DNA from 2 places in the Kitasatospora sp. NPDC097605 genome. Region 2 is predicted to be linked to the other one. Evidence: riboswitches for the same ligand, from Rfam matches in the RefSeq annotation. Region 2 holds a riboswitch; the other holds the start of a gene.
The links. Region 2 has a riboswitch for S-adenosylmethionine ahead of ABTX81_RS25245 (aminotransferase class V-fold PLP-dependent enzyme). Riboswitches for the same ligand answer to the same signal wherever they lie in the genome.
Positions count from the first base shown of each region.

Region 1: another riboswitch for S-adenosylmethionine. It lies ahead of ABTX81_RS30195 (helix-turn-helix transcriptional regulator); the one in region 2 lies ahead of ABTX81_RS25245 (aminotransferase class V-fold PLP-dependent enzyme).

Region 1 covers NZ_JBEOSF010000035.1:72,831-87,302, forward strand. The annotation lists gene ABTX81_RS30180 (ROK family protein) at 1-172, shown strand, start outside; gene ABTX81_RS30185 (N-acetylmannosamine-6-phosphate 2-epimerase) at 169-870, shown strand; gene ABTX81_RS30190 (DUF4127 family protein) at 867-2,510, shown strand; SAM riboswitch class IV at 2,761-2,873, shown strand; gene ABTX81_RS30195 (helix-turn-helix transcriptional regulator) at 3,139-6,261, shown strand; gene ABTX81_RS30200 (type I polyketide synthase) at 6,336-14,472, shown strand, end outside.
Region 2 covers NZ_JBEOSF010000024.1:43,276-57,747, reverse strand. The annotation lists gene ABTX81_RS25305 (cysteine desulfurase/sulfurtransferase TusA family protein) at 1-451, opposite strand, end outside; gene ctaC (aa3-type cytochrome oxidase subunit II) at 817-1,671, shown strand; gene ctaD (aa3-type cytochrome oxidase subunit I) at 1,668-3,446, shown strand; gene ABTX81_RS25290 (cytochrome c oxidase subunit 4) at 3,443-3,859, shown strand; gene ABTX81_RS25285 (L,D-transpeptidase) at 4,031-5,290, shown strand; gene ABTX81_RS25280 (GntR family transcriptional regulator) at 5,299-5,682, opposite strand; gene qcrB (cytochrome bc1 complex cytochrome b subunit) at 5,832-7,490, opposite strand; gene qcrA (cytochrome bc1 complex Rieske iron-sulfur subunit) at 7,487-8,557, opposite strand; gene qcrC (cytochrome bc1 complex diheme cytochrome c subunit) at 8,554-9,363, opposite strand; gene ctaE (aa3-type cytochrome oxidase subunit III) at 9,551-10,171, opposite strand; gene ABTX81_RS25255 (hypothetical protein) at 10,575-11,000, shown strand; gene trpD (anthranilate phosphoribosyltransferase) at 11,144-12,220, shown strand; SAM riboswitch class IV at 12,328-12,445, shown strand; gene ABTX81_RS25245 (aminotransferase class V-fold PLP-dependent enzyme) at 12,497-13,861, shown strand; gene ABTX81_RS25240 (Lrp/AsnC ligand binding domain-containing protein) at 13,890-14,171, opposite strand; gene ABTX81_RS25235 (rhomboid family intramembrane serine protease) at 14,168-14,472, opposite strand, start outside.

The sequences.
Region 1 (14,472 bases), on a different contig from region 2:
CCGGGGGCCGTCCGACCGGGGGCCGTCCCGCCGGGGGCCGTCCGGTCCGGGGCCTGCCGGTCCTGGTCCTGGGCAGGTCGATCCCGGGTCTGCCGGTCCCGCTCCCGCCGAACCCCGCAGCCGGCCGCGGTCGGTCACCTTCCCGCACACCACCGAAACGGAGCCCCAGTGAACGTTCTCGACACCCTCCGCGGCGGCCTGGTGGTCTCCTGCCAGCCGCTGCCGGACGAACCCGCCGACCCGATGCGCGACACGTCCGTGCAGGCAAGGGTCGCCGCCGCCGCGGTCCTCGGCGGCGCGGCCGGCATCCGCGCCAACTCCCCCGAGGACATCGCCGCCGTACGGGCGGCGGTGGACGTGCCGGTCATCGGCCTGTGGAAGGACGGCCCCGGACCGGTCGTCATCACGCCGACCAGCAGGCACGCCCGAGCCGTCGCGCAGGCCGGGGCGCACCTGGTCGCCATCGACGCCACCGACCGTTCGCGGCCCGAGTCGTTCGCGGCGGTCGTCGCCGCCGCGCACGCCGCCGGGGCCCTCGTCCTGGCGGACGTGTCCACCGAGGCGGAGGGACGGGCCGCGGCCGACGCGGGTGCCGACGCCGTCGCCACCACGCTCTCCGGCTACACCTCGCACACCCCGAAGACCCCGGGGCCCGATCTCGGCCTGCTGGAACGCCTGGTCGCGCGGCTGTCCGTTCCGGTGATCGCCGAAGGCCGCTACCGCACGGCGGACGACCTGCGACGCGCCTACGCCGCGGGGGCACACGCCGTGGTGGTGGGTAACGCCATCACCTCACCCCTGTACCTGACCAGGGAGCTGGCCCGGTCGGTTCCCGCTCACACCGACGCGAACGGAGTGCACCACCGATGAGAAGACGCACCGTCCTTGCCGCCGGAGCCGCCGTCCTGGCCGCCCCGCTGCTGGGCCTCACCCCGCAGGCAGCCACTGCGGCCCCGCGTCCGGGCCGCCGGATCGCCCTCGTCCCCCTCGACGACCGGCCCGTCAACGTCTACTGCCCGACCATGACCGCCGCCGTCGCCGGCGTCGACCTCGTACTGCCGCCGCGCGAGACCCTCGGCCGTTTCTTCCAGCCCGGGGACGGCGCGGCCGTCGCCCGCTGGCTGGGCTCGGTCGGCGCGGACGAGTACGTGATCTCGGTGAGCATGCTCGCCTACGGCGGCCTGATCGCCTCCCGCACGGGCACGCCCACCCTTGAGTCGGCGCGGGCCAACATCGCGGCGATCCGGGCACTGCGGGCGGCCCGGCCGAGCGCGCAGATCGTGGTCCACGACACCATCCAGCGCCTCGCGTTGACCCCCGGCAACCCCGACCTCGAACAGTACGTGGCCGCGCTGGTCGAGTGGGCCAAGCTGTACGACCAGGTGGAGAACCTCGGCCGGGAAGATCTGCGGCCCCGGCTCACGGCGGTGCGGGCCACCATCCCGGACGCGGTGGTCGACGACTACCTGAGGGCGCGGGCCCGCAACCACGAGGTCAACCGGCAGATGGTCGAGTGGGTCGCCGACGGCACCATCAGCCATCTGGTGCTCTCCGAGGACGACACCGCCCCGGTGGGCCTGGCCCGGGCCGAACGCGTCGAGCTCGAAGAGCTGGTCGAGCAGTTGGGGGTCGGCCGGCGGGTCGAGGTCTTCCCCGGCGCGGACGAGGTCGACGCGCTGCTGGTCGCCCGGCTGATCGCCGCGGGCACCTCGCCCACCTACCGGGTGGAGTACGCCGGGATCTCCGGCGAGCAGTGGACGGCGGAACTCGAGGGCATCCCGTTCGCCGAGAACATCCGCCGGCACGTGAAGTCCGTCGGCGGCGCCGTCGTCGACGGCCGCGCCGACCTGGTGCTCATGGTCAACACCCCTTCAGCGAACAAGGACCAGCGGGCGGCCGACCTCGCCGCGTTCGCCCGCCGGGTCGCCGGGCTGACGGCGGCGGGGGAGTCGGTCGTCGTGGTGGACCCGGTCTTCGTCAACCGCGCCGACCACGACCTGGTGGCCGAGCTGGAACAGCGCGTCGACCTGGCCGCGCTGCTGTCGTACTCCGGCTGGAACACCGGCGGCAACGCCCTCGGTCTGGCCCTGGCCCACGGCACGGCCCGCTGGGCCTTCCTGAAGCGTTCGACCAGCGGAATGGGGGTACCGGCGCTGACCGCGCCGGGCCGGGCGCACGCGGAGTACCTGCTCTACCGGTTCGTCAAGGACGACCACTGGAAGAACGTCCTCCAGAAGGCCGCCTACGCGGAGGCCAGGGCCAAGGGGTGGAACCCGTTGAACCTGACGGCCGAGCAGAAAGCCCTCTTCGACGGTTGGGTCCAGGACCGCCTCGCCCCGGTGACCCGCCAGTACTTCGGCGACCACTTCGCCGGCCACCACCTCGTCCTCGGCCACCGCGGCGCGACCACCCGCACCGCCAGGCTCGCCGCCGTCAGCGACGTCCGCATCGAACTGCCGTGGGACCGCCTCTTCGAGGTGACGCTCGAACCCCACCTCACGCTGGCCTGAGAAAGTGTCGGGTAGTTGATCAACTGCATGGTGTGAGGCGGAGGAGGTGATCTTCGCGGTCGCGTCGACCGCGAAGATCACTGTCATGTGTGCCTGTTCGCGCAGGCCGGTCCCGCACGACCGCGGTGATGGCCTCGCACTCATTTCGGTCGCACCACGCGAGGACCGCCGCGGCTTCTTCGCTGTCCCCGGCCGGCCCTTGACGGAAATTCATTGACGGGCCGAGCTGGCCCTTTCTAGACTTGTCGGTGGCGAAGAGTGTCAGTCGCACGGCCCCGGCCGACTGACCGGCAACCCCCACACTGCGGTGGGGTGCCCCGGGGATAAGCCAGGTGGCATGGCGTCATGCCGCAAGCGCAGTCGTGTGCCCCATTGGGGGGGATGGAGATGGTCGTGGGCCAGGGGGCGGGTGGACGTCGCATGGTCGGGCTCCGGTTGGTGGCGAGGCTTGACATCGACCTGCTGAGGCGTGCCAGTTCCCTGTGTCGTTGACGGAGGTCGGCCGAGGGCCGGAGCACGGGTGTGCCGTCCGGTGGGCCGACAGGATGACCCGACCATGAACTTCGCGATTCCCGTGTAGGGGGCGCCGTACGGCCGCGCTCCCGCGTGGCTTGCTCCAGGAGTACGGATGTCCATCGCCCCGGTGCGTTTGACGCACGACCTTCCGAGAACGCTGCCGGCCGGCCGGGAGGCCGAGTACCGGCACCTCGCGCAGGCACTGGAAGGGTGCGAAGCCGGCGTCGGCGCGGTCGTCGCGCTGCACGGCTCGGTGGGCAGCGGCCGCAGCGAGCTGCTGTACGCCTTCAGCGACATGGCGGCCGAGCGCGGCGCCACCGTACTGATGGGCACGGGTTCCCCGCTGGAGCGCGACTTCCCGCTGTGCCTGGCCCGGCAGTTGCTGCAGAGCGCCCCGCTGGAGCCCGCGGAGGAGGCCGCGGCGGAGACCTTGCTCGCGCAGGGCGCGGTGGAGGCCGCCCACCGGGCCCGGACGGCCGGAGCGGGATCCCCGGAGGGTCTGGAGGGCCGGCTGGGACAGCCCACCCTGGAGGGGCTGTTCGGTCTGGTGCGGGGGCTGGCCGCGCGAGGACCGGTGCTGATCGCGGTCGACGATCGGCAGGACGCCGACCCCCAGTCGCTGGAGTTCCTGCTGTACCTGGTGCGGCGGACCAGGAACGCCGGCGTGCTGACCGTCCTCAGCTCGCGCGAGACCATGACCCCGCCGAACCCCTTCTTCGAGGTGGAGCTGGCGCGCCAGCCGCACCACCGGCAGGTCAGGCTGGACGTCCTGTCGGGCGAGCTGGTGGTGCAGATCCTGCGCGAACGTTTCGGCGAGGAGGTGGCGGCCCGCGTGGGGCGCGAGGTGCACGACCTGACTGGCGGAAACCCCCTGCTGGTACACGCGCTGATGGGCGATCAGGAACGCGCCAGGACGCCGAACGCCCTGGTGGCCGGGGAGGGCTACCGGCGCGGACTGATGCACTGCCTGCACCGGATCGACCCGCTGGCGCTGCGGTACGCCCGCGGCGTCGCGATCCTCGGGGCCGCGGCGAGCCCGTCGCTGCTGGCCGAACTGCTGCTGCTGCCCGCCGAGGCACTGCCGCGGGCGCTCTACCTGCTGCACGCGGCAGGGCTTTTCAGGGACGGCGGCTTCCGGCACCCCAGCGCGCCCGGGGACCTGCTCGCCGCGATGCGGCCCGAGGAACTGGCAAGCCTCCACGAGCGCGCCGCCCGCCTTCTGCGCGCTGCCGGGGCCGAACCCGGGACGGTGGCCGCGCACACCCGTGCCGCCAAGGGCTACCGGCGTCCGCCGTGGCACGCGGCGCCCGCCGCCCGCGCGGCGGCGGAGGACGGACCGGCGGGGGCATGGGCGGCTGCGGCGGCGCTGCCCCCGGGCACTGAGGCGGGGTGGCCCGGAGGAGGCGGGGCGCAGGAGACCGCGCCGTCGGCGGTCAGGGCGGACCCGAAGGGCTCGGCGGAGTCGCTTCCGCTCTACGCCGGGTCGGGCTCGGGGGCCGGGGGTGTCGAGCCGCTGTCGTCGGTCGGGTCGTCCGCGTACCCGTCGGTGGCGGGCGGCGGCGGATCGGCGCTCGACGACGCGGTGGTGGTCCGCTGTGTGCCGTCGCTGCCCGGGACGTACGGGGAGGGTGCGGGCGCGCTGCGGCACGAGCTGAAGGAGATCCGGCACCTGTTCTGGCAGGGCCGTCCGGAGGAGGGCGTGGCCGCGCTGGAGCGATTCGAGGCGGGTGCGGGAGGCACCGGGGCCAGCGCGGGGCTGCGGTCGTGGCTGGCCTACTGGTATCCGTCGTTGCTGCCTCAGCAGCCCGGGGACGCGGGGCACGGGGCAGAAGCGGCCGGCGGCATGGGGCTGCTGGCGGGGCTGCTGGCCGGGACGACCGCGATCGGCGCGGCGGTGGTGCGGGCGGAGGCGCTCCTGAAGGACGGCCGGCCGGGCCATCGGGGCGTGGAGGGGCCGGGCATGGAGGCGCTGAGTGCGGCGCTGACGGTCCTGTTGTACGCGGACCGCGGGGACCGGGCCGCGTACTGGTGCGGCGTGCTGTCGGAGCGGGGCACGTTGCGGTGCGGCACCCCGTGGCAGGCGCTGTACTCCGCGCTGCGGGCCGAGGCGGCGCTGCGCCAGGGCGACCTGCGGACGGCGGACGAGGCCGCGAGGGCGGCGTTCGCCCAGGTCACCCCGGATGCCTGGGGCGTGGCGGTCGGCCTGCCGCTGTCGACGATGGTGGCGGCGAGGACGGCGCTCGGCCTGCACCAGGACGCGGCGCGGTTCCTGGAACTCGTGGTGCCGGAGGCGATGGCGCGGACGCCCGGCGGGCTGCACCTGCGGTACGCCAGGGCCGGGCATCTCCTGGCGGTGGGTCGCGCGGAGGAGGCCCTCGGGGAGTACCGGGCGTGCGGCGACACGATGGCCCGCTGGGGCGTGGAGCACCTGCCGGCGATGGCGCCGTGGCGGCTCGGGGCGGCCCGGGCGCAGCGGGCGCTGGGTCGTCCGCAGGCAGCGGCGTTCCTGGCGGACCAGCAGCTCGCCCGTCTGGGCGAGGGGGGTCCGCTGCGGCTGCGCGGTCAGGCGCTGGTCATCCGGGCGTCGGCCGGGGCGCGGGACGAGAGCACCGCGCTGCTGGAGCAGGCGGTGGAGCTGCTGGAGGAGGCGGGTGCCGAGGCCGACCTGGCGGGGGCGCTGGCCGAGTTGAGCGAGGCACAGCTGACGGACGGCGACCCTGGCGGTGCCCGGCTGACGGGCCGTCGGCTGCGCCGCAGTCCGGCACTTTCGGTTGTCCCGGGGGTCATGCCATCGGCCGGCGGTCACCCGGCGAAGGCGCACCCGGCGGTGGGGCACGCGGTGCTCGCACAGCCGGCGGTGGCGCATCCGGCGGTGGCGCAGGCGCTCGTCGCGCAGCCGGTAGCCGTGCAGCCGCAGCCCGCCCGTCCGACCGCTGCGCGACAAGCCGTCGTGCCCCCGGCGGAAGGGCTGTCGGACGCCGAGCGGAGGGTGGTCGAACTGGCCGTCCACGGTCTGTCCAACCGGGACATCGCGCGCAAGCTGTTCATCACGGTGAGCACCGTGGAGCAGCACTTGACGAAGGTGTACCGGAAGTTGGGGGTCCGCCGGCGGATGGACCTGGTGGCGGTGATCGGAGCGGGCGAGCGCGGTGCCGCCGCGGCCGCTTCCCCGCCCGGGGCCTCGGCCGGGGTGCCGTACGGCCTCGGCGCTAGGGGTACGACAGGGGTTGCCTAGGGGCCCGGCGGGCCGGACCGGCGGGGGAGGCTGCGGGACGGAAGACGACACCGGCCCCAGGAGTGGAACCCACCATGGCGGAATCCTTCGACCTGTCCGTGCCCGACGCCGGCTCACCGCAGGCGGTGGCCGTGATCGGCGCCGCCTGCCGGCTGCCGGGCGCGGCGGACCCGGAGGCGTTCTGGCACCTGCTCGACACGGGCCGCAGCGCGGTGGGGCCGGCTCCGGTCGGGCGGTTCCCCGAGGGTGAGCCGCTCCGGGTCGGTGGCTACCTCGACCAGGTCGACCGCTTCGACCCGGACTTCTTCGGCATCTCCCCGGCCGAGGCCTCCGCCGCCGACCCGCAGCAGCGCCTGGTGCTCGAACTGGCCTGGGAGGCACTGGAGGACGCCGGGGTACTGCCGACCAGGCTGGCCGGTAGCCGAACCGGGGTGTTCGTCGGCGCGATCGGCGGCGACTACGCGGCCCTCGCCGCCCGGACCGGGGCACCTTCCCGGCACACCCTCACCGGCCTGAACCGGGGTGTCATCGCCAACCGGGTCTCCTATGCGCTCGACCTCCGCGGCCCCAGCCTGACCGTTGACTCCGCGCAGTCCTCCTCGCTGGTCGCCGTCCACCTGGCGGTGGAGGCGCTGCGCGCGGGTGAGGCGGAGTACGCGCTGGCGGCCGGGGTCCAGCTCAACCTCGCCCCCGACTCCGCGATCGCCATGGAGCGGTTCGGCGCGCTCTCACCCGACGGCCGCTGCTTCACCTTCGACGCCCGTGCCAACGGCTTCGTCCGCGGAGAGGGCGGCGTGGTGCTGGTCCTCAAGCCGCTGGCCCGGGCGCTCGCCCACGGTGACCGGGTGTACGCCGTGCTGCTCGGCAGCGCGGTCAACAGCGACGGCGCCAGCGACGGGCTGACCGTGCCGAGCGCCGCCGCCCAGGCGGACGTGGTGCGCCGCGCCCTGCGCCGCGCCGGGGTCGAGCCCGGACGGGTCGGGTACGTCGAACTGCACGGCACGGGCACCCGGGTCGGTGACCCGGTCGAGGCCGCCGCGCTCGGGGACGCGCTCGGCGCCGGCCGGAGCGCCGGAGCGCCGCTGCTGGTCGGCTCCGCGAAGACCAACATCGGCCATCTGGAGGGCGCGGCGGGGATCGTCGGACTGCTGAAGACCGTCCTCGCGGTGCACCACCGGCGGCTGCCCGCCAGCCTCAACTTCCGTACTCCGAACCCGGACATCCCGTTCGAGGAGCTGGGGCTGCGGGTGCGGACCGAGTCCGGTCCGTGGCCGCAGGGACAGGAGGACCCGGTCGCCGGGGTCAGCTCGTTCGGGGTCGGCGGTACCAACGCGCACGTGCTGGTCACCACCGCGCCGGACGCCCGGGTCACCACCGCGCCGGACGCCCCGGCGGCCGGGCCGGTGCTGTGGCCGGTGTCCGGGCGAAGCCCCGCCGCGCTGCGCGAACAGGCCCGCCGACTCGCCGAGTTCGCCGAGCGGCGGGCGGACCTCGACCCGGCCGTGATCGGGCGGGCGCTCGCCACCGCCCGCACCCCTTTCGAGTACCGCGCCGCCGTCACCGGCACCGGCCGGCACGAGCTGCTGGCCGGCCTCACGGCCCTCGGCGAGGGCCGGCAGGCCGCCGGGCTGGTCCAGGGCCGCTCCCACAGCGGCGGCGGGACGGTGCTGGTCTTCCCCGGCCAGGGCGCCCAGTGGGACGGGATGGCCCGTGAACTACTCGACCGCGCACCGGCGTTCGCCGACGAGCTGGCCGCCGTCGAGCGGGCGCTCGCTCCGTACACCGACTGGTCGGTGAGCGCCGTGCTGCGCGGTGAACCCGGTGCGCCGAAGCTGGACCGGGTGGACGTGGTCCAGCCCGCGCTGTTCGCCGTGATGGTGTCGCTGGCGGCGCTGTGGCGGGCCGAGGGCGTTCGGCCCGACGCGGTGATCGGCCACTCGCAGGGCGAGATCGCGGCCGCGTACGTCGCCGGTGCGCTCACCCTGGACGACGCCGCCGCGGTGGTCGCACTGCGTGCTCGGGCCATCGCCGGTCTGGGCACCTCCGGCCTCGGCGCGATGGCTTCGGTCCCCTCACCCTCCGCCGAGGTCGCCGAGCGGCTCGGCCGCCGGTCCGCGGCGCTCAACATCGCCGCCGTCAACGGTCCGGCCGCCACCGTGGTCTCCGGCGACCGGGACGCGGTCGAGCAACTGGTCGGGGAGTACCGGGCCGAGGGCGTCCGGGCCCGGCTCGTCCCGGTCGACTACGCCTCGCACTCCCCGCAGGTGGAGCCGCTGCGCGGGACGCTGCCGGGCCTGCTCGCGCACGTCCGCCCCCGTGGCGCCGAGCTCATCTTCTACTCCACCGTCACCGGCGGCCCGCTGGACACCGCCGGGCTGACCGCCGACTACTGGTACCGCAACCTCCGAGGCACCGTCCGGCTCGACGACGCCGTGCGGTCCGCCCTCGCCGACGGGCACCGCACCTTCGTCGAGGTCAGCGCCCACCCCGTGCTGACGTCCGGGCTGGCCCAGACCGCCGACGGGCAGGCCGCCGTCACGGGGACACTGCGCCGTGACCACGGCGGGCCCGAGCAGTTCGAGGCGGCCCTGGCCGACCTGTGGGTGCGCGGTGGAGCCGTCGACTGGTCCGCGCGGTACCCCGGGCGGGGCGGGCACGTGCCGCTGCCCACCTACGCGTTCCAGCGCCGCCGGCTGTGGCTGGACGGCGTCACCGCGCCGCTGGCGGCGGGTGGCGCCCCGGTGGCCGGGGAGCAGAGCGTTCCGGAGGCCGACGGCTGGAGCGAGGAGGCGGCGCTGGCCGCCGTCCGTGCCGGGGCCGCGCTGGTGCTCGGCCAGAGCGGACCGGACGCGATCGACCCCGACCGCACCTTCAAGGACCTCGGCTTCGACTCGGTCGCCGCCGTCGAGTTCCGCGACCGGCTCTCCGGAGCGACCGGCCTCGCCCTGCCGTCCACGCTGACCTTCGACCACCCCACCCCGCGCGCGGTCGCCGCGCACCTGGCCGCACCGGCGGGGCCGGCCCGGCCGGCCGGGGAGTTCCGGGCGGCGGCGGACGACGACCCGATCGCGGTGGTCGCGCTCGGCGGACGGTGGCCCGGCGGCGCCGACGACCCCGAACAGCTGTGGGAGCTGCTGCGCGACGGCCGCGACGCGATCGGACCGTTCCCCGCCAACCGCGGCTGGGACCTGGAGGCGCTCTACGACCCCGACGGGGAGCGCCCCGGCAGCTCGTACACCCGCCAGGGCGGGTTCCTGACCGACGCCGACCGCTTCGACGGCGCCTTCTTCGGCCTCGCCCCGAGGGAGGCGGCCGCGATGGACCCGCAGCAGCGGCTGCTGTTGGAGACCGCGTGGGAGGTGACCGAACGGGCCGGCATCGTCCCCGCCACCCTGCGCGGCAGCCGCACCGGCGTCTTCGTCGGCGCCATGCCGCAGGAGTACGGGCCGCGCCTGCACGAGACCCCTGCCGCGTACGAGGGCCACGCCCTCACCGGCTCCCTCGGCTCCGTCGCCTCCGGCCGGCTCGCGTACACCCTGGGGTTGGAGGGCCCGGCGATCACCGTCGACACCGCCTGCTCGTCCTCGCTGGTGGCGATCCACCTCGCCGGCCAGGCGCTGCGCGCCGGGGAGTGCGACCTGGCCCTTGCCGGCGGCGTCACGGTGATGTCCGCACCCGGCATGTTCACCGAGTTCAGCCGCCAGCGCGGACTCGCCCCGGACGGGCGGTGCAAACCCTTCGCCGCCGCCGCCGACGGCACCGCCTGGGCCGAGGGCGTCGGCCTGGTCCTGCTGGAGCGGCTCTCCGACGCGCGAAGGCGCGGCCACCGTGTCCTCGCCCTCGTCCGCGGCTCCGCCGTCAACCAGGACGGCGCCTCCAACGGGCTCAGCGCCCCCAACGGCCCCGCCCAGGAACGCGTCATCCGCCAGGCCCTCGCCCAGGCCGGCCTCGCTCCCGGCGACGTCGACGCCGTCGAGGCGCACGGGACCGGTACGGCGCTCGGCGACCCGATCGAGGCCGGCGCGCTGATCGCCGCGTACGGACACGGGCGCGAGCGGCCGCTGCTGATCGGCTCCGCCAAGTCCAACCTCGGCCACACGCAGGCCGCGGCCGGCGTCACCGGCGTGATCAAGCTCGTCCAGGCGCTGCACCACGGCGAACTGCCCGGCACGCTGCACCTGGACGCGCCCTCCCCGCACGTCGACTGGGCGGCGGGGGACGTCGCGCTGCTCGACCGCACCACGCCGTGGCCCGCCACCGGGCGGCCCCGCCGCGCCGCCGTCTCCTCGTTCGGGATCAGCGGCACCAACGCCCACCTGATCCTGGAGGAGGCGCCGCAGGACCCGGCGGACACCGGGTCGGAGGCCACCGACGCCCGGCCGGCCTCCGGCACCGGACCGTCGCCGGCCGCGCACCCCGGCACCGAGCCGGGGCGACCCGCCACCGCCGGACCCGCCGCGGAACGCGTGCCGTTGCTCGTCTCCGGCCGCGGCGAAGCGGCCCTGCGCGCACAGGCGGAGCGGCTGGTGCCGCTGGCCGAGCGGGGAACGCCGGGTCTGGGCCGGGCGCTCGCCACCACGCGGACGCACTTCGAGCACCGGGCGGCCGTCCTCGGCGACCCGGCGGACGGCCTGCGGGCGCTCGCCGACGGCCGGGAGGCCCCCGGGCTGCTGCGGGCCACCGCCGCCCGCGGCGTGCGCACCGCCTTCCTGTACTCCGGCCAGGGCAGCCAGCGGCCCGGCGCGGGCCACGAGCTGTACGCCTGCGAACCGGCGTTCGCCGCCGCCGTGGACGAGGCCGCCGCGCTGTTCGCCGGCGAGCTCGCCGTACCGCTCACCGAGGTGATGTTCGCCGCCCCCGGCACCGAGCAGGCCGCGCTGCTGGACACCACCGCGTACACCCAGCCCGCGCTGTTCACCCTGCACGTCGCGCTGCACCGGCTCGCCGAGTCGTACGGGCTGCGCCCCGGCCACCTGATCGGGCACTCGGTCGGCGAGCTGAGCGCCGCTCACCTGGCCGGGGTGCTCTCCCTCCCGGACGCCGTCACCCTGGTCGCCGCGCGCGGCCGGCTGATGGAGGCACTGCCCGCCGCGGGCGCGATGGTCGCGGTGCGGGCCACCGAGGCCGAGGTGGCGGCCGACCTCGGGCCGGCGGTGTCGCTGGCAGCCGTCAACGGCCCCTCCTCCGTGGTGCTCTCCGGCGACGGCGAGCAGGTGCGCCGGATCGCCGACGCCTGGCGGACCCGAGGCCGCCGGACCAAGCTGCTCCAGGTCGGCCGGGCCTTCCACTCACCGCACATGGACGCCGTCCTGAAGGAGTTCCGCGCCGTCGCCGAGCGCCTCGACTACCGCGAGCCGCGGCTCGCCGTGGTGTCCAACCTCACCGGCGCGCCCGCCACCGCCGAGCAGCTGCGCAGCCCCGGCTACTGGGTGCGGCACATCCGCGAGGCGGTCCGCTTCCACGACGGCGTGCGCAGCCTCCGGGCGGCCGGGGTCACCGCCTACCTGGAACTCGGTCCCGGCCCGGTGCTCACCGCGCTGGCCGAGGACAGCCTCGACGACTCCGCCGAGCCCCGGGTGCTGGCCGCCGCGCTGCGCGCCGACCGGCCCGAACGCGACACCGTCACCGAGGCCCTGACCCGGCTGCACCTGCACGGCGTCGAGATCGACTGGCACGCCGTGCTCCCCGGGGCGCCGGCCCGCACCGACTTGCCCACCTACCCCTTCCAGCGCGATCGGTACTGGCTCGACCAGCCGACCGCGCCCGACGGCGGGACGGGCGGGCTCGCGGCCACCGGGCACCCGCTGCTCGGCGCGGTCACCGAACTCCCCGACGGCGCCGGACTGTTGCTCAGCGGCCGGATCTCGCTGCGGACCCACCCGTGGCTGGCCGACCACGCCGTCGGCGGCTCGGTCCTGCTCCCGGGCACCGCGCTGCTGGAACTCGCCGTGCAGGCCGGGACGCACGCGGGGACGAGCCGGGTCGAGTCGCTCGACCTGGAGACTCCGCTGGTGCTGCCCGAGCACGGCGGGATCAGGCTCCAGGCAGTGGTCGGCGACGAGGACGGCACCGGCCGACGACCGGTCCAGCTCCGCTCGCAGCCGGACCTCCCGGACGCCGGGTGGACCCGCCACGCCACCGGCGTCCTGGCCCCGCCCGGCCCTGCACCGCAGTCGCCGGACGCCGCGTGGCCGCCGGCCGGTGCCGAGCCGGTCGACCTCGACGACCTGTACGCCGGCCTGACCGGCCGCGGCTACCACTACGGCCCGGCGTTCCGGGGCCTGCGTGCCGCCTGGCGGCGCGGCGAGGACCTGTACGCGGAGACCGCCCCCGCCGCCGACGCCGCCTCGTACGCGATGCACCCGGCCCTGTTGGACGCCGCACTGCACGCGGTGGTCCGGGAGGCCGAGCGGACCGTCGTGCCCTTCGCCTGGCGGGACGTGACGGTGCACCGCACCGGCGCCACCGCGCTGCGGGTCCGGATCACCCCGGCCGGCCAGGACACCGTGGCACTGGAAGCGGCCGACCTCTCCGGCACACCGGTCGCCACCGTGGCGGCCCTCACCCTGCGGGCGGCTGCCGCCGGGACGGGGGAGACGTCCCTGCGGCTCGACTGGCAGGTCCTCCCGGCCGATGCCGTCGAACCCGCCGCCGGCACGGCGGGGCCCGCCGTCGACTGGGTGGCGTTCGGGGAGGAGGCACACCGGCTGGACCGGACACGGCCGTCGGTGAGCGCGGCCGGGGCGCGGCCCGCACACACGGCGCTGGCCGTGGTACGGGACGCCGGGGCGGCGCTGGCCACGGTGCAGGAGTGGCTGGCCGGTGACGGCGGCACGCTGGCGGTCGCGACCGAGCACGCCGTCGCCACCCATCCCGGCGAGGACGTGCCCGACCCGGCAGCCGGCGGCGTCTGGGGCCTGGTCCGCACCGCGCAGGCCGAGCACCCCGACCGCCTGCTGCTGGTGGACCTGGACGGCACCCGCGAGTCGCTGGCCGCGCTGCCCCGCGCGCTCGCCACCGGCGAGCCGCAGTTCGCGCTGCGCTCCGGCGAGATCCTCGTCCCCCGGCTGACCCGGGACCACCACAAGGACCTGCTGGACGTGACCGGCCGGGATACCTGGCGGCTCGACACCGATACCCCGGGCAGCCTGGACAGCCTCGCCGCGCTGCCCGCCCCCGAGGCCCGCCGCCCGCTCGGGCCGGGCGAGGTGCGGCTCGCGGTGCGCGCCGCCGGATTGAACTTCCGGGACGTGCTCATCGCGCTCGGCGTCTACCCGGGCGGCGCCAGGATCGGTGCGGAGGCTGCCGGCACGGTGCTGGAGACCGGGCCGGGTGTCGAGAGCCTGCGGGTGGGCGACCGGGTGGCGGGCCTCGTCCAGGGCACCCTGGGCCCGGTCGCGGTCACCGACCACCGGCTGCTGTTCCACGTCCCCGAGGGCTGGAGCGACGCGCAGGCCGCCACCGTCCCGGTCGCGTTCCTGACCGCGTACCACGGCCTGCACGACCTGGCGGGGCTGCGTGCGGGGGAGAGCGTGCTGGTCCACGCCGCCGCCGGCGGGGTCGGCCAGGCTGCTGTCCAGCTGGCCCGGCACGGTGGGGCCACGGTGTACGGGACGGCGAGCCCCGGCAAATGGGCAACGCTGCGCGGCCTCGGCCTGGACGGCGACCGGATCGCCTCCAGCCGCACCCTGGACTTCGAGTCCGCGTTCCGGGCGGCCACCGGCGGACACGGCGTCGACGTCGTCCTCAACGCGCTGGCCGGGGAGTTCACGGACGCCTCGCTACGGCTGCTGGCCCCGGGCGGCCGGTTCGTCGAGATGGGCAAGACCGACCAGCGCGATCCGGCGGCGGTCGCACGGGAGTACGGCGGCGCCGCGTACCTGGCGTTCGACCTGTTCGACGTCGATCCCGCCCGGATCGCCGCCGTCCTCGCCGAACTCGCCCCGCTGTTCGCCGCGGGCACGCTCACCCCGCTGCCGGTGCACGCCCAGGACGTCCGGCACGCGGCGAAGGCGGTCCGCCGGCTCAGCCAGGCCCGGCACACCGGCAAGCTGGCGCTCACCCTGCCCGCACCGCTCGCGGACGGCGGCACCGTGCTGGTCACCGGCGGCACCGGTGCGCTCGGCGGCCTGGTGGCCCGGCGCCTGGTCACCCACCATGCCGTCCGGCACCTGCTGCTGGCGAGCCGACAGGGCGTGCGGGCTCCCGGCG
Region 2 (14,472 bases):
CGACCTCGTGGTTGGCGGACTGCAGTACGGCGAGCGCGGTGTCCGGCCGCAGCGCCGCCGCGAAGGCCGCCGGGTCGATCCGGCCGTGCCGGTCCACCGGCACCGCGGTGACCCCGCCGCCCGCCGCCTCGTGCCTCTCCGCGGTGTGCAGGACGCTGGAGTGCTCGACGGCGGAGTGCACCAGGTGCCGGCCGCGCCGCCGGTTGCCGTGCAGCGCGCCCAGCACGCCGAGGTGGACGGCCTGGGTGCCGCTGGCGGTGAAGGAGATCTCGTCGGCCCGGCAGCCGAGCACCTCGGCGACGGTCTCCCGGGCGGCGTCCAGCAGCATCCGGGCCTGCCGTCCGGAGCGGTAGAGCCGGGCGGGGTCGGCCCAGCCCTCGTCGAGGGCGGCGGTCAGTGCCTGCCGGGCGACGGGGTGGAGCGGTGCGGTGGAGGCCACATCGAAGTACACGGGGACATTTAACGACACTCCCGGGTGCGTTCCGGGCTCCGGCGGCGGCTCAACGGCCGTCAGTCGATCACCCCGAATGTCCGGATCGTCCGCGTCCGACGGGGCGTCACACACGTTGTCCGAGGTCATCCCCCGATCGGGCGTACGGACCCCGAATGCCTAGGATGACCTGCGGCGCAGCCCTTGCCGGGCCTGATCGGGTGTCCGGGCGGCGCGTTACCGGGACCTGCCCGTCAGCAGCGCATAAGGCTGGAGTAGGGTTTGGCCCGCATAAGCATTCAAACCGTGCCCGTGGACGGGTCGCCGAGGAGGGGAAGCCTCCCCGGGGCGACGCGAAGGCGGGCGAGACTTCGGGAAGGCGCTACGTGAGTCCCAACGGCTCCGACCGCTCGCCGCGGCGCACGATGCGGCGGAAGCTGCCTCAGGCGCTGGCACTGGGCCTCGTCATCGCGACCGCCACCGGCTGCTCGGCCAACGACCTCCCCAGGCTTGGCCTCCCGAGCCCCGTCACCAAGGAAGGGCCGATGGTCCTCCACATGTGGCAGGGCTCCTGGATCGCGGCGCTGGTGGTCGGCGTACTGATGTGGGGTCTGATCATCTGGAGCGTGATCTTCCACCGGCGCAGCCGCACCGGCGTGCAGGTCCCCCCGCAGACCCGGTACAACGTGCCCATCGAGGCGCTCTACACCGCGGTCCCGATCATCATCGTGTCGGTCCTCTTCTACTTCGTCGCCCGCGACGAGTCGAAGCTGACCGCCGTCTCCGAGAAGCCCCAGCACACCGTCAACGTGGTGGGCTTCCAGTGGAGCTGGGCGTTCAACTACGAGAACACCGAGACTCCGGACCCGGCCAACACGGAGGCCGCGTACGAGGTGGGTACCCCCGGCGAGCCGCCGACCCTGTACCTGCCGGTCAACGAGACGGTGCAGTTCCGCCTCACCTCTCGTGATGTGATCCACGACTTCTGGCCCATCAACTTCATGATGAAGATGGACGTCGTGCCGGGTGTGGTCAACAAGTTCGAGGTCACCCCGACCGTCAAGGGTGAGTACATGGGCAAGTGCGCCGAGCTCTGCGGCGTCGACCACTCGCGCATGCTGTTCAACGTGAAGGTCGTCGACCGTGCCGAGTACGACCAGCACCTGAAGGACCTGCGGGCCAAGGGTCAGACCGGCGCGGTGCCCTCCGGCATCACGACCATGGGAAGTGAAGAGAAGTGACCATCCTCAACGAGCCCGCCGCGGCCGGCGGGGGCGCCGGGGCCGTCACGGTCGGGGCGCAGCGGACCCGGAAGCCGGGTTCCACCATCATCAAGTGGCTCACCACCACTGACCACAAGACGATCGGCACGCTGTACCTGGCGACGTCGTTCGCGTTCTTCCTGATCGGCGGCATCCTGGCGCTGGTCATGCGTGCCGAGCTGGCTCGTCCGGGGACCCAGATCCTGTCGAACGAGCAGTTCAACCAGGCGTTCACGATGCACGGCACGGTCATGCTGCTGATGTTCGCGACGCCGCTGTTCGCCGGTTTCGCGAACTGGATCATGCCGCTGCAGATCGGCGCGCCGGACGTCGCGTTCCCGCGTCTGAACATGTTCGCCTACTGGCTGTACCTGTTCGGCTCGCTGATCGCCGTCGCCGGCTTCCTCACCCCGCAGGGCGCCGCCGACTTCGGCTGGTTCGCCTACGCGCCGCTGTCGGACGCGGTCCGCTCGCCGGGCATCGGCGCCGACATGTGGATCATGGGTCTGGCCTTCTCCGGCTTCGGCACCATCCTGGGCGCGGTCAACTTCATCACCACGATCATCTGCATGCGGGCCCCCGGCCTGACGATGTTCCGGATGTCGATCTTCACCTGGAACGTCCTGCTGACCGCGGTGCTGATCCTGCTGGCCTTCCCGGTGCTGGCCGCCGCGCTGTTCGCCCTGGAGGCGGACCGCAAGTTCGGTGCGCACGTCTTCGACCCGGCCAACGGCGGTGCGCTGCTCTGGCAGCACCTGTTCTGGTTCTTCGGTCACCCCGAGGTGTACATCATCGCGCTGCCGTTCTTCGGCATCGTGTCGGAGATCATCCCGGTCTTCAGCCGCAAGCCGATGTTCGGCTACTCCGGCCTGATCGCGGCCACCATCGCGATCGCCGGTCTGTCCGTGACGGTGTGGGCCCACCACATGTACGTCACCGGCCAGGTGCTGCTGCCGTTCTTCTCCTTCATGACCTTCCTCATCGCCGTCCCGACCGGTGTGAAGTTCTTCAACTGGGTCGGCACCATGTGGAAGGGCTCGCTGAGCTTCGAGACCCCGATGCTCTGGACGGTCGGCTTCCTGGTCACCTTCCTCTTCGGTGGTCTGACCGGTGTCCTGCTGGCCTCCCCGCCGATCGACTTCCACGTCTCGGACTCGTACTTCGTCGTCGCCCACTTCCACTACGTGGTCTTCGGCACCGTCGTCTTCGCGATGTTCGCCGGCTTCCACTTCTGGTGGCCGAAGATGACCGGCAAGATGCTGGACGAGCGCCTCGGCAAGATCACCTTCTGGACGCTGTTCTTCGGCTTCCACACCACCTTCCTGGTGCAGCACTGGCTCGGCGCGGAGGGCATGCCCCGCCGCTACGCCGACTACCTGGCCGCCGACGGGTTCACCACCCTGAACACCGTCTCGACCATCGGCTCGTTCCTGCTCGGTCTGTCGATCCTGCCGTTCCTCTACAACGTCTGGAAGACCGCCAAGTACGGCGAGAAGATCGAGGTCGACGACCCGTGGGGCTACGGCCGCTCGCTGGAGTGGGCGACCTCCTGCCCGCCGCCGCGGCACAACTTCCTCACCCTGCCCCGGATCCGCTCCGAATCCCCGGCCTTCGACCTCCACTACCCGGAGATCGCCGCGCTGGACTACCTGGAGAACCACGGTGAGCCGGCCAAGCACCTCGCCGGTGTGACCCCGGCGAAGTACGACGCCCCGCAGCTGGGCAAGGGCAAGAAGGAGGGTGACGCCCGATGAAGGAACAGGGCAAGATTTTCCTCGGCCTGTCGGTCTTCGTGCTGGCCATGGCGATCACCTACGGCCTGTGGACCAACAGCTCCGACCACGGCATCGAGGCCGCCGGTACCACCGCGCTGTTCCTCGCCTTCGGTCTGTGCGCCTTCATCGGCTACTACCTGGCCTTCACCGCCCGCCGGGTGGACAGCGGCGCGGGTGACAACCCCGAGGCCGAGGTCGCGGACGACTCCGGCGAGCTGGGCTTCTTCGCCCCGCACAGCTGGCAGCCGCTCTCGCTCGCGATCGGCGGCGCGCTCGCCTTCCTCGGTGTGATCTTCGGCTGGTGGCTGATGTTCTGGTCGCTGCCGATCATCCTGATCGGTCTGTTCGGTTGGGTCTTCGAGTTCTACCGGGGCGAGAACCAGAACCAGTAGGCACTGGCTCCCTCGCACAGGGCCGGGCATCCCGCACGGGATGCCCGGCCCTGTTGCGTCCCCGGAGTGACGGCCTCACCCCGCCGGCCCAACCGTGCCCCGTTCGGTTGTCGCTCGGCCGGACGCGGTTCCTACGATCTGACCAATCGTGCGAAACCCCGGGAGGCGGTCATGGCCGACAGACGCGGAATCGCGGGTCTCGGCGGCATCACGCTGGCCCTCGTCGTACTGGTCCCGCTGGCGGGCTGCACCGCCGGTGGGGACGAGGGCGCCGAGGCGGTCCGCAAGGTCGACGCCGCAGAGCTGGTGCACTTGTCCGCCACCGAGCGGGTGGACCCGTCCCAGCCGCTCACGGTGACCGCCGAGCCGGGCAGCCGGCTCACCGACGTCACCGTGGTCGGCCCGGACGGGCGGGTGGTCGCCGGCCGGCTCTCGGAGGACCAGCGCAGCTGGCAGACCACCGGCCGGCTCAAGGCCGCCACCGCCTACACGGTGCGGATCGCCGCCGACGACGGCCGCGGCGGCCGCGGCGAGACCACCGCCGGCTTCTCCACCCTGGCCGCCCAGCACCTGCTGGCCGCCAAGCTCGGCCCGGACTCCTCCGGCAGCGGCGTCTACGGCGTGGGCCAGCCGCTCACCGTCCAGCTCTCCGAGGGGGTCAAGGACCCGCAGGCCCGCCAGGAGGTGGAGCGCGCGCTGACGGTCGTCTCGCAGCCCGCCGTCACCGGCGGCTGGTACTGGGTGGACGACAAGAACCTGCACTTCCGCCCCGAGGACTACTGGCCCACCGGTACCACCGTCAGCCTGGCCTTCGAGGCCACCGGCAGCCGGATCTCCGACGGACTGTACGGCGGCGACCGGGCCGCCCTGGCGCTGCGGATCGGCGAGCGCGTCGAGACGGTGGTGGACGCGGCCGCGCACGAGTTGACCCTCAAGCGCGACGGCCAGGTGGTCCGGACGATGCCGGTGACCACCGGCAAGCCCGGCTTCGACACCCGCAACGGCGTCAAGGTGGTGCTGGGCCAGGAGCGCAAGGTCCGGATGAGCGGCGAGACGATCGGCATAGCGTCCGGCAGCGCGGAGTCCTACGACCTCGACGTCGAGTGGGCCACCCGGGTGACCTGGAGCGGCGAGTACGTGCACGCCGCGCCCTGGTCGGTGGGCTCCCAGGGCGTGGAGAACGTCAGCCACGGCTGTACCGGGATGAGCACCGAGAACGCCCGCTGGTTCTACCAGAACACCAGGGTGGGGGACCTGGTGACGGTGGTGAACAGCCACGGCAAGGGCATGGAGCCGTTCGGCAACGGCTTCGGCGACTGGAACATCGGCTGGGCCGAGTGGGTCAAGCACAGCGCCCTCGGCGGGCCCGTCAACACCACCGCCCCGGTCACCCGGGCGCCCGCCAACGGGATGATCGCCCCGCAGCTCTGACCGGGGGCTCAGCCCGCCGAGGCGTCGTCCCGGTAGGCCACCCGCAGCGCGCCGTCCGCGGCGCCCAGGGCGTCCGCCTGCGGCACCCCGAGCCGCCGGGCCCGCTCGGCGTACTCGGCGGCGGCCGCGGCGAGCAGCCGGTGCGCGGAGTCGCCGACCGCGGCGATCAGGGTGCCGCGCCGGCCGTGCGTCTCCACCACCCCGTCCGCCTCCAGCTCCCGGTAGGCGCGGGCGACCGTCCCGGCGGCCAGCCCGAGCTCCTCGGCCAGGGCGCGGACGGTGGGCAGCCGCAGCCCGGTCGCCAGCTCGCCGCTGCGGGCCCGCTCGGCGATCTGGGCGCGGATCTGCTCGTACGGGGGAGTGGCCGAGGCCGGGTCGACGGACAGCTGCACGGTGGGCTCCTGACGGTGCGGACGGCGGGTGCGGACGGCGGGTGCGGACAGCGGGCGGGGGAGGGGCGGGGACGGCAAAGCCCGAGGGCCGCCGACCAGAAGAACTCTGGTCAGCGGCCCTCGGGTGCGACGCGGCGACGCGTACGGGATCAGTGGTGGCCGTGGCCGCTGGTGATCTCGTGGTGCTCCTCGGCGGTCGGCTTGGGGATCTGGCTGCCCTCGCCGTAGAAGCCGCGGGAGAGCTTCGCCCGGGTCCGGGTGATGACGCCGGCCTTGCGGGCCACGCCGTTCTCGTCCGTCTCGGCCGGCAGCTCGAACGGCTCCACCTGCTCGTGCGCGGTGAGCTTGTGCAGGTCCTGCTGCGGCAGCTGGGCGTGCACCTCGATGAACTCGCCGTGCGGCAGGCGCTTGATGACGCCGGTCTCGCGGCCGTGCAGCACCTTCTCCTTGTCACGGCGCTGGAGGCCGAGGCACCAGCGCTTGGTGATGATGAAGACCAGGACCGGGACGACGAAGAAGCCGACGCGGACGAAGTAGGTGACCGAGTTGATCGACAGGTGCAGGTGGGTGGCGAACAGGTCGTTGCCACCCGCGACCAGCAGGATCAGGTAGAGGCTGATCCAGGCGGCGCCCAGCCCGGTGCGGACCGGGGCGTTGCGCGGACGGTCCAGGATGTGGTGCTCGCGCTTGTCGCCGGTGATCCAGCCCTCGATGAACGGGTAGACCGCGATCGAGACCAGGACCAGCGGGAAGATCGCCAGCGGCACCAGGACACCCAGGTTCAGGGTGTGGCCCCACAGACCGATCTCCCAGCCCGGCATGAGGCGGATCAGACCCTCGGAGAAGCCCATGTACCAGTCGGGCTGGGCGTCCGTGGACACCTGGTCCGCGCGGTACGGGCCGACCGACCAGACGGGGTTGATCGTGGCGATCGCCGAGATGGCGGCGATGAGGCCGAACACCAGGAAGAAGAAGCCACCGGCCTTGGCCATGTAGACCGGCATCAGCGGCATGCCGACGACGTTCTTCTCGGTCTTGCCCGGGCCCGCCCACTGGGTGTGCTTGTGGTAGAAGACCAGGATCAGGTGCGCCACCAGCAGGCCGAGCATGATGCCCGGGATCAGCAGCACGTGGATGGTGAAGAACCGCGGCACGATGTCGGTGCCGGGGAACTCGCCGCCGAACAGGAACATCTGGATGTAGGTGCCCACCAGCGGGACGGCGAGGATCGCGCCTTCCATGAAGCGGATACCGGTGCCGGACAGCAGGTCGTCCGGCAGCGAGTAGCCGAAGAAGCCGTCGAACATGCCGAGGACCAGCAGCAGGAAGCCGAAGACCCAGTTGATCTCGCGCGGCTTGCGGAACGCGCCGGTGAAGAAGACGCGCAGCATGTGCACGAGCATCGCCGCCACGAAGACCAGGGCGGCCCAGTGGTGGATCTGGCGGACCAGCAGACCGCCGCGCACCTCGAAGCTGATGTCGACGGTCGAGGCGTAGGCCTCGGACATCGGGAGGCCCTTGAGCGGCACGTACGAGCCGTCGTAGATGACCTCGCCCATCGAGGGCTTGAAGAACAGCGTCAGGTAGACGCCGGTCAGGATGATGATGATGAAGGTGTAGAGGCAGATCTCGCCCAGCATGAAGGACCAGTGGTCCGGGAAGATCTTGCGCAGGTTGGCCTTGGCGAGGGAGTAGATCCCCAGCCGGCCGTCCGTCCAGTCCGCTGCCTGCTCCCACTTGTTCGCGGGCTTGGCACGCGTGCTGGCGGGCTTGGCGGCGCCGGAGGTGGTGCTGCTCGCACTGCTCATCGAGCACGCTCCCAGAAGCTCGGGCCGACGGCTTCGTCGAAGTCGCCGTGGGCGACCAGGAAGCCCTTCTCGTCAGTGGTGATCTTCAGCTGCGGCAGCGGGTGGCCGGCCGGGCCGAAGATGACGCGCGCGCCGTCCGCCAGGTCGAAGGTCGACTGGTGGCAGGGGCAGAGCGCGTGGTGGGTCTGCTGCTCGTACAGGCTGATCGGGCAGCCGACGTGGGTGCAGATCTTGGAGTAGGCGAGGATGCCCTCGAAACCCTTCTCCTTGGACTTCTCGTCCTTGATGTCCTGCGGCGCGATGCGCACCAGCATGAGGGCGTCCTTCGCGATGCGAACCTGGAAGTCCTCGGAGTGCGTGGTCAGGCCCTCGGGCATCGCGAAGGTCAGCGACCCCTGGATGATGTCCTCGGCCTTCATCGGCAGGTTGGTGTTCATGTTGATCAGCTGCAGCGGCTTGGCCTCGGTGGCCTCGTCCCAGCCGGTGTGCTGCAGCTTGTCCTCGGGCAGCGGGCCCAGGTCGCGGAGCAGGACCACGCCGGAGAGCGGGACCAGCGCCATCGAACCGATGAGGGTGTTGCGGATCATCTTGCGGCGGCCGAAGCCGGACTCCGCGGCACCGGTCTTGAACTGCTCGATGACGTCGGCGCGGACCTCGTCGTCGGCCTCGATCGGGTGACGCTCGGCCGGGATCTCGTGGTCCGACATCAGGGTGCGGGCCCAGTGGACCGCGCCCGCGCCGATCAGGAACAGCGCGAGGCCCAGGGTCATGCCGAGCGCGAAGTTCATCGCGCTGACGTGGCCCAGCGGCCAGATGTAGACGATCTTGTCCGGGTCGATGGCCACGTACGAGGCGATGAAGCCGATGGTGGCGATCATCGACACGACGAACATCAGCGACACCTGACGCTCGGCCCGCTTGGCGGCCCGCTCGTCGATGTCGGTGCGGCGCGGCTCGTGGGCCGGCAGGCCGGGGTCGGCGAACGGGTCGCCGTGGGCGGCCACCTCGTGGTGCCCGGCGGAGCCGTGCGACTCCGGGAGCTTCTCTTCTGACATGTCGTGGCTCATGACTTCTTGGCCTTGGTGGTGTGGGCGGCGACCCAGATCGCGACCAGGATGAGCGCGCCGAGACCGAAGATCCAGCCGAACAGGCCCTCGGTCACCGGACCGAGGCTGCCGAGCGTGAGACCGCCGGGGTTGGGCTCATCGTTGGTGGTGTGGCGGACGAAGGCCACGATCTGCTTCTTCTGCTCCTCGGGCATGGTGCTGTCCGGGAACGACGGCATGTTCTGCGGGCCGGTCTGCATGGCCTCGTAGATGTGCTTGGCGTCCACGCCCTCCAGCGACGGGGCGGACTTGCCCTGGGTCAGGGCACCACCCTGGCCGGAGAAGTTGTGGCACTGGGCGCAGTTGGTGCGGAACAGCTCGCCACCCTTGGCGAGGTCCTCGGGGTTGGTCGAGGTGACCTGCTCCTCGGTCGGCGTCACCGGGCCGGGGCCGAGCGAGGCGACGAAGGCGGCGAGCTGGTCGATCTCCGCCTGCGAGTAGATGTTCGGCTTGCGCGGCACCTGGGCGCCGGGCTGCTGGGCCGGCATGCGACCGGTGCCCACCTGGAAGTCGACCGCGGCGGAGCCGACGCCGACCAGGCTCGGGCCGTCGCTGCTGCCCTGGCCGTTCAGGCCGTGGCAGGAGGAGCAGCCCACGGCGAAGAGCTTCTTGCCCTCGTCGATCGCGAGCGACTGCGCGGCGACGTCGGCCTGCGCCTTGTCGGCGGGCGCGAACGCGGCGTACAGCCCCCCGGTTGCCGCCAGGGCGAGAAGTAGGACGACCAGCGCCGCCAGTGGGTGGCGCCGTCGTGCGGAGAGCTTTTTCACGGAATAACCCCGGTGTCAGGATCTGGTCGACTGGTGGGTGCACCCGGCGGCCGGTCTGGCCGGCACGAGGCTGCCTGTCTAGGGCTGCGCGCGCGGTCGGTCGGTGGGAGCGTCGGCACCGGCGAAATCGGGCCGTCGCCGGTGAGGGCGGGACCCGAGGCCGGTGGCCAGCGACCTGATCAGCTGGTTACTTGATCAGGTAGATGGTCGCGAACAGGCCGATCCACACGACATCGACGAAGTGCCAGTAGTACGACACGACGATCGCGGCGGTGGCCTGCTCGTGCGTGAAGCGCTTGGCTGCGTACGTCCGTCCCAGGACCAGCAGGAAGGCGATCAGACCACCCGTCACGTGCAGACCGTGGAAGCCGGTGGTCAGGTAGAACACCGTGCCGTACGGGTCGGAGGACAGCGAGAGGCCGTCCTTCTTGACCAGCTCGGTGTACTCGAAGATCTGGCCGCCGATGAAGATCGCGCCCATCACGAAGGTGAGGATGAACCACGAGCGGAGCTTCTTCACGTCCCCGCGCTCGGCGGCGAAGACACCGAGCTGGCAGGTCAGCGAGGAGAGCACCAGGATCGTGGTGTTGACCGAGGAGAAGGGCACGTTGAGGGCGTGCGCCTTCTCGGTCCAGAACTCCGGCCCCTTGACGGAGCGGAGCGTGAAGTACATCGCGAAGAGGGCCGCGAAGAACATCAACTCGGAACTGAGCCAGACGATCGTTCCGACGCTGACCATGTTCGGCCGGTTGACCGATCCGTGCGCGTGCCCGGTTTCTACTGCTGTTGCTGTCGCCACGACGGACATTATGTCGGTCCCTTATTCCGTCTTCACGCCGGGGGGTGTCCCTCGGAGTGTCCGGTGCGTGCGGTATGCCCCCCTGGCACCCGACAGGCTGCGGGTACCCCTGCTGAGCAGCGGCGTGTCCCTTTTCTGACGGTTCCTCGAAGGCCCCTTCGGAGGCCTTCGCGGCGTGTCGCGGCAGGCCCGCGGGGCCGTCGGTAGTAAGGGGAGAGACCACCCGTCCGCCGTACGGGTGGTCTGTGCGGACGGGGGTGACGGGCCGTGCTCCGCCCGGACCAGTCGGTGGCGCGCCGGCGGCGCACCGGGTCGAGAAGGATCCCCCGGGAAGGGCTCGGCGGCGGGTGATCGGGAGTAGCATCCGGGGAGAGGCGAACGTGGTCCGGATCACACGTGAGGGAGCAGGCCCATGGCGAGCACGACCGACGAGACGTTGACCGTTCTGGTCTACAGCCACGACCGCACCACCCGCGAGCAGGTGCTGACCGCTCTCGGCCGGCGGCCCGCGGAGGACCTGCCGGAGCTGGACTACCTGGAGTGCGCGACCACCCCCGCAGTGCTCAAGGCGCTGGAGAAGGGCGGCGTGGACCTCTGCGTCCTGGACGGCGAGGCGGTGCCGGCCGGCGGGCTCGGGCTCGCCCGGCAGCTGAAGGACGAGATCTACGGGTGCCCGCCGCTGCTGGCGCTGATCGGCCGGCCGCAGGACTCCTGGCTGGCGGCCTGGAGCCGGGCCGACGCGGCGATCTCCCAGCCGGTGGACCCGGTGGCGCTGGCGGAGGCCGTCGCCACCCTGCTGCGGGCCCGGCTGGCCAAGCGAACGCCCGCCGTCCAGTAGTCCGCCCGCGCCGGCGTCCCACCCCGCGTCTCAGTACAAGAGAAGAAGGGTGAACGGCGGAGCCCCGGCGCCCCGCCGCTCGATAGGCTGACTCCGTCCCTACGTCCTTCCCCGTCCGCGGGGAGCGAGAGCTGGAGTCAGCCATGGTGAACGCGCACCCTGCGAACGGCGGTAGCGAGCCCGCGCAGGTGGTCCGCACCTGGCCGGACATCCTGTCGGCGCTGCTGAGGGGGGAGGACCTCGACCGCTCGGCCACCGCGTGGGCGATGGACCGGATCATGAGCGGGGAGGCCTCCCCGGTGCAGATCGCCGGCTTCATGGTGGCGCTGCGGGCCAAGGGCGAGACGGTCGACGAGATCTCCGGTCTGGTCGACTCGATGTACACCCACGCCGAGCCGCTGGTCATCCCCGGCCCGGCGGTGGACATCGTCGGCACCGGCGGCGACCGGGCCAAGACCGTCAACATCTCCACCATGTCGGCGATCGTCGCCGCGGCGGCCGGCGCCAAGGTGGTCAAGCACGGCAACCGGGCCGCCTCCTCGGCCAGCGGCTCCTCGGACGTGCTGGAGAAGCTGGGCATCAACCTGCACCTGCGGCCGCGCCGGGTCGCCGAGGTGGCCGAGGAGGTCGGGCTCACCTTCTGCTTCGCGGCCACCTTCCACCCGTCGATGCGGTACGCCGGCCCGGCCCGCAGCGAGCTCGGGGTGCCCACCGCGTTCAACATCCTCGGCCCGCTCACCAACCCGGCCCGGGTGACGGCGCACGCCATCGGCTGCTTCGACACCCGCCTCGCCGGCCTGATCGCCGGGGTGCTGGCGCAGCGCGGCGCCGGCGCGCTGGTCTTCCGGGGCGACGACGGGCTGGACGAGCTGACCATCACCACCACCTCGCGGGTCTGGGTGGTCCGGGACGGTGCCGTCACCGAGACCTCCTTCGACCCGCGCGAGGTCGGCATCGAGCCGGTCGGCATCGAGGCGCTGCGCGGCGGGGATCCGGCGTACAACGCGGAGGTCGCGCGCCGGCTGCTGGCCGGGGAGCACGGGCCGGTGCGTGACGCGGTGCTGCTGAACTCGGCGGCCGCGCTGGTGGCGCTGGACCTGACCGACGCGCCGCTCGCCGAGCAGCTCGGGGCGGCCATGCGGCGCACCGCCGCGGCCATCGACTCGGGTGCGGCGGGCGACCTGCTGAAGCACTGGTCGGAGGCCACCGCCCGGGCGTGACGCGGGTGTTGGGGCCCGGGGAGGAAGACCTCCCCGGGCCCCTTCGGCTGTCCGGGATGCGGACGCCTGTTTGACCACGGGGCGGACGCGACCTAGAGTCTTCGCCAGGTCATGAGCGACAGCGTCAAGCCCCAGCTGGCTGTCCGGCAACCCTCCGTCCGTGGCGGGGTGCCCTGGGTGAGGACCGGGTCACGTGGCGCTTCGTCCGCGTGGCAAGCGCGGACGCCGGACTGATCGCACTCCCGGGGTCCCTGACCCGTACAGGAGTGCATCCCCATGTCTGTCTCCACCTCTCTCCGCGCCCCCCTCGCCGTCCTCGGCCACGACGTCCAGGTCCCGCTCGCCAACGGCGAGAAGGTCGGCTACGCGGCGCTCGACTACGCGGCCAGCTCCCCGGCGCTCCAGCGGGTCTGGGACGACGTCGCCGCCTACGCCCCGTACTACGGCAGCGTGCACCGCGGCGCCGGCTACCTGTCGCAGCTCTCCACCGACCTGTTCGAGCAGAGCCGCCGCACCGTCGCCGAGTTCCTCGACCTGCGCGAGGGCGACCAGGTGGTCTTCACCCGCGCCACCACCGACTCGCTGAACCTGCTGGCCGGCGCGGTCCCGGCCGGGACCCAGGTGTTCGCCTTCGAGACCGAGCACCACGCGTCGCTGCTGCCGTGGGCGCACGCCGGCCTGCCGGTCACCTACCTGCGCGCCCCCCGCTCGCACGCCGAGGCGGTCGCCGCCTTCGACGCCGCGCTGGCCGGGGCGCCCGAGGGCCCGAAGCTGCTCTGCGTCACCGGCGCCTCCAACGTCACCGGCGAGCTCTGGCCGGTCGCCGAGCTGACCCGCACCGCCCACCGCCACGGGGCCCGGGTGGTGCTGGACGCCGCGCAGCTGGCCCCGCACCACCGGGTCTCGGTGCGCGAGCTGGACGTCGACTGGATCGCCTTCTCCGGCCACAAGCTGTACGCGCCGTTCGGCGCCGGGGTGCTGGCCGGCCGGGCCGACTGGCTGGACGCGGCCGAGCCGTACCTGGCCGGCGGCGGCGCGACCCGCACGGTGGCCCGGGAGACCGACGGCTCGGTGGCCGTGCAGTGGCACACCGGCCCGGCCCGGCACGAGGCCGGCTCGCCCAACGTCATCGGCGTCCACGCGATCGCCTCGGCCTGCCGGGCGCTCACCGAGGCCGGGTTCGACGCGCTGGAGGCCCGCGAGCGGGCCCTGGTCGCGCGGCTGAAGGCCGGGCTGGCGGAGATCCCGGAGGTCCGGGTGCTGAATCTGTTCGGCGCCGACTCGGACCGGGTGGGCGTGCTCTCCTTCGTGGTCCGGGGCTGGAACAGCTCGCACTTCTCGGCCGCGCTCTCCGCCGAGTACGGCATCGGGGTCCGTGACGGCCTGTTCTGCGCCCACCCGCTGGTCCGCACCCTGCTCGGCGACGAGGAGGCCGCGCCCTCGGAGTGCGGCGCGCCGGAGCCGTCGCTGCCCGGCGAGCGCAGCCTGAACGCGATCCGGGTGAGCTTCGGCGCCGGCACCCCGGACGAGCACGTGGACCGCTTCCTGGCCGCCGTCCGGGAGCTGGTCACGGACGGCGCGGCCTGGACCTACCGCAACGAGGGCGGCCGCTGCGTCGCGGACACCCGTCGCGAGGGTTGAGGGCTTCGCGCCCGTGCTGCGGCGCGTCCTACTCGTCCAGGCCGATCGCGAACGCGGCCTCCAGGTCGTGCTGGGAGTAGGTGCGGAAGGCGATCTGGGTCTCGGTGTGGGCCACGCCCGGGACCTTGTTCAGCCGGCCGGGGATCACCTCGGCGAGGTCGTCGTGCCGGGCCACCCGCACCATCGCGACCAGGTCGTAGCCGCCGGTCACCGAGTAGACCTCGCTGACGCCCTCGATGGCGGCGATCGCCTCGGCGATCTCCGGGATGCGGTCGACGCTGGTCTTGATCAGGACGATGGCGGTGATCACGGTGGCGTACTCCTTTGTGAGGTGCCGCCAGCGTATCGGGCGCCGGCGGCACCGTCGCGGGGGCCCGTGGCCCGCGGGCGGCGCTCGGTCAGGGTGCAGGCGTAGAGGAAGCCCGCCGCGAAGCCGATCACGTGCACCAGGTAGGCCACACCGGGCCCGGCGGAGTGCACCGACCACCACTGGAGGGCGAACCAGAGCCCCAGCACCAGCCAGGCGGGGAAGCGCAGCGGCAGGAAGAGCAGCAGCGGGACGAGCGTGGTGACCCGGGCCCGGGGGTGGAGGCGCAGGTAGGCGCCGAGGA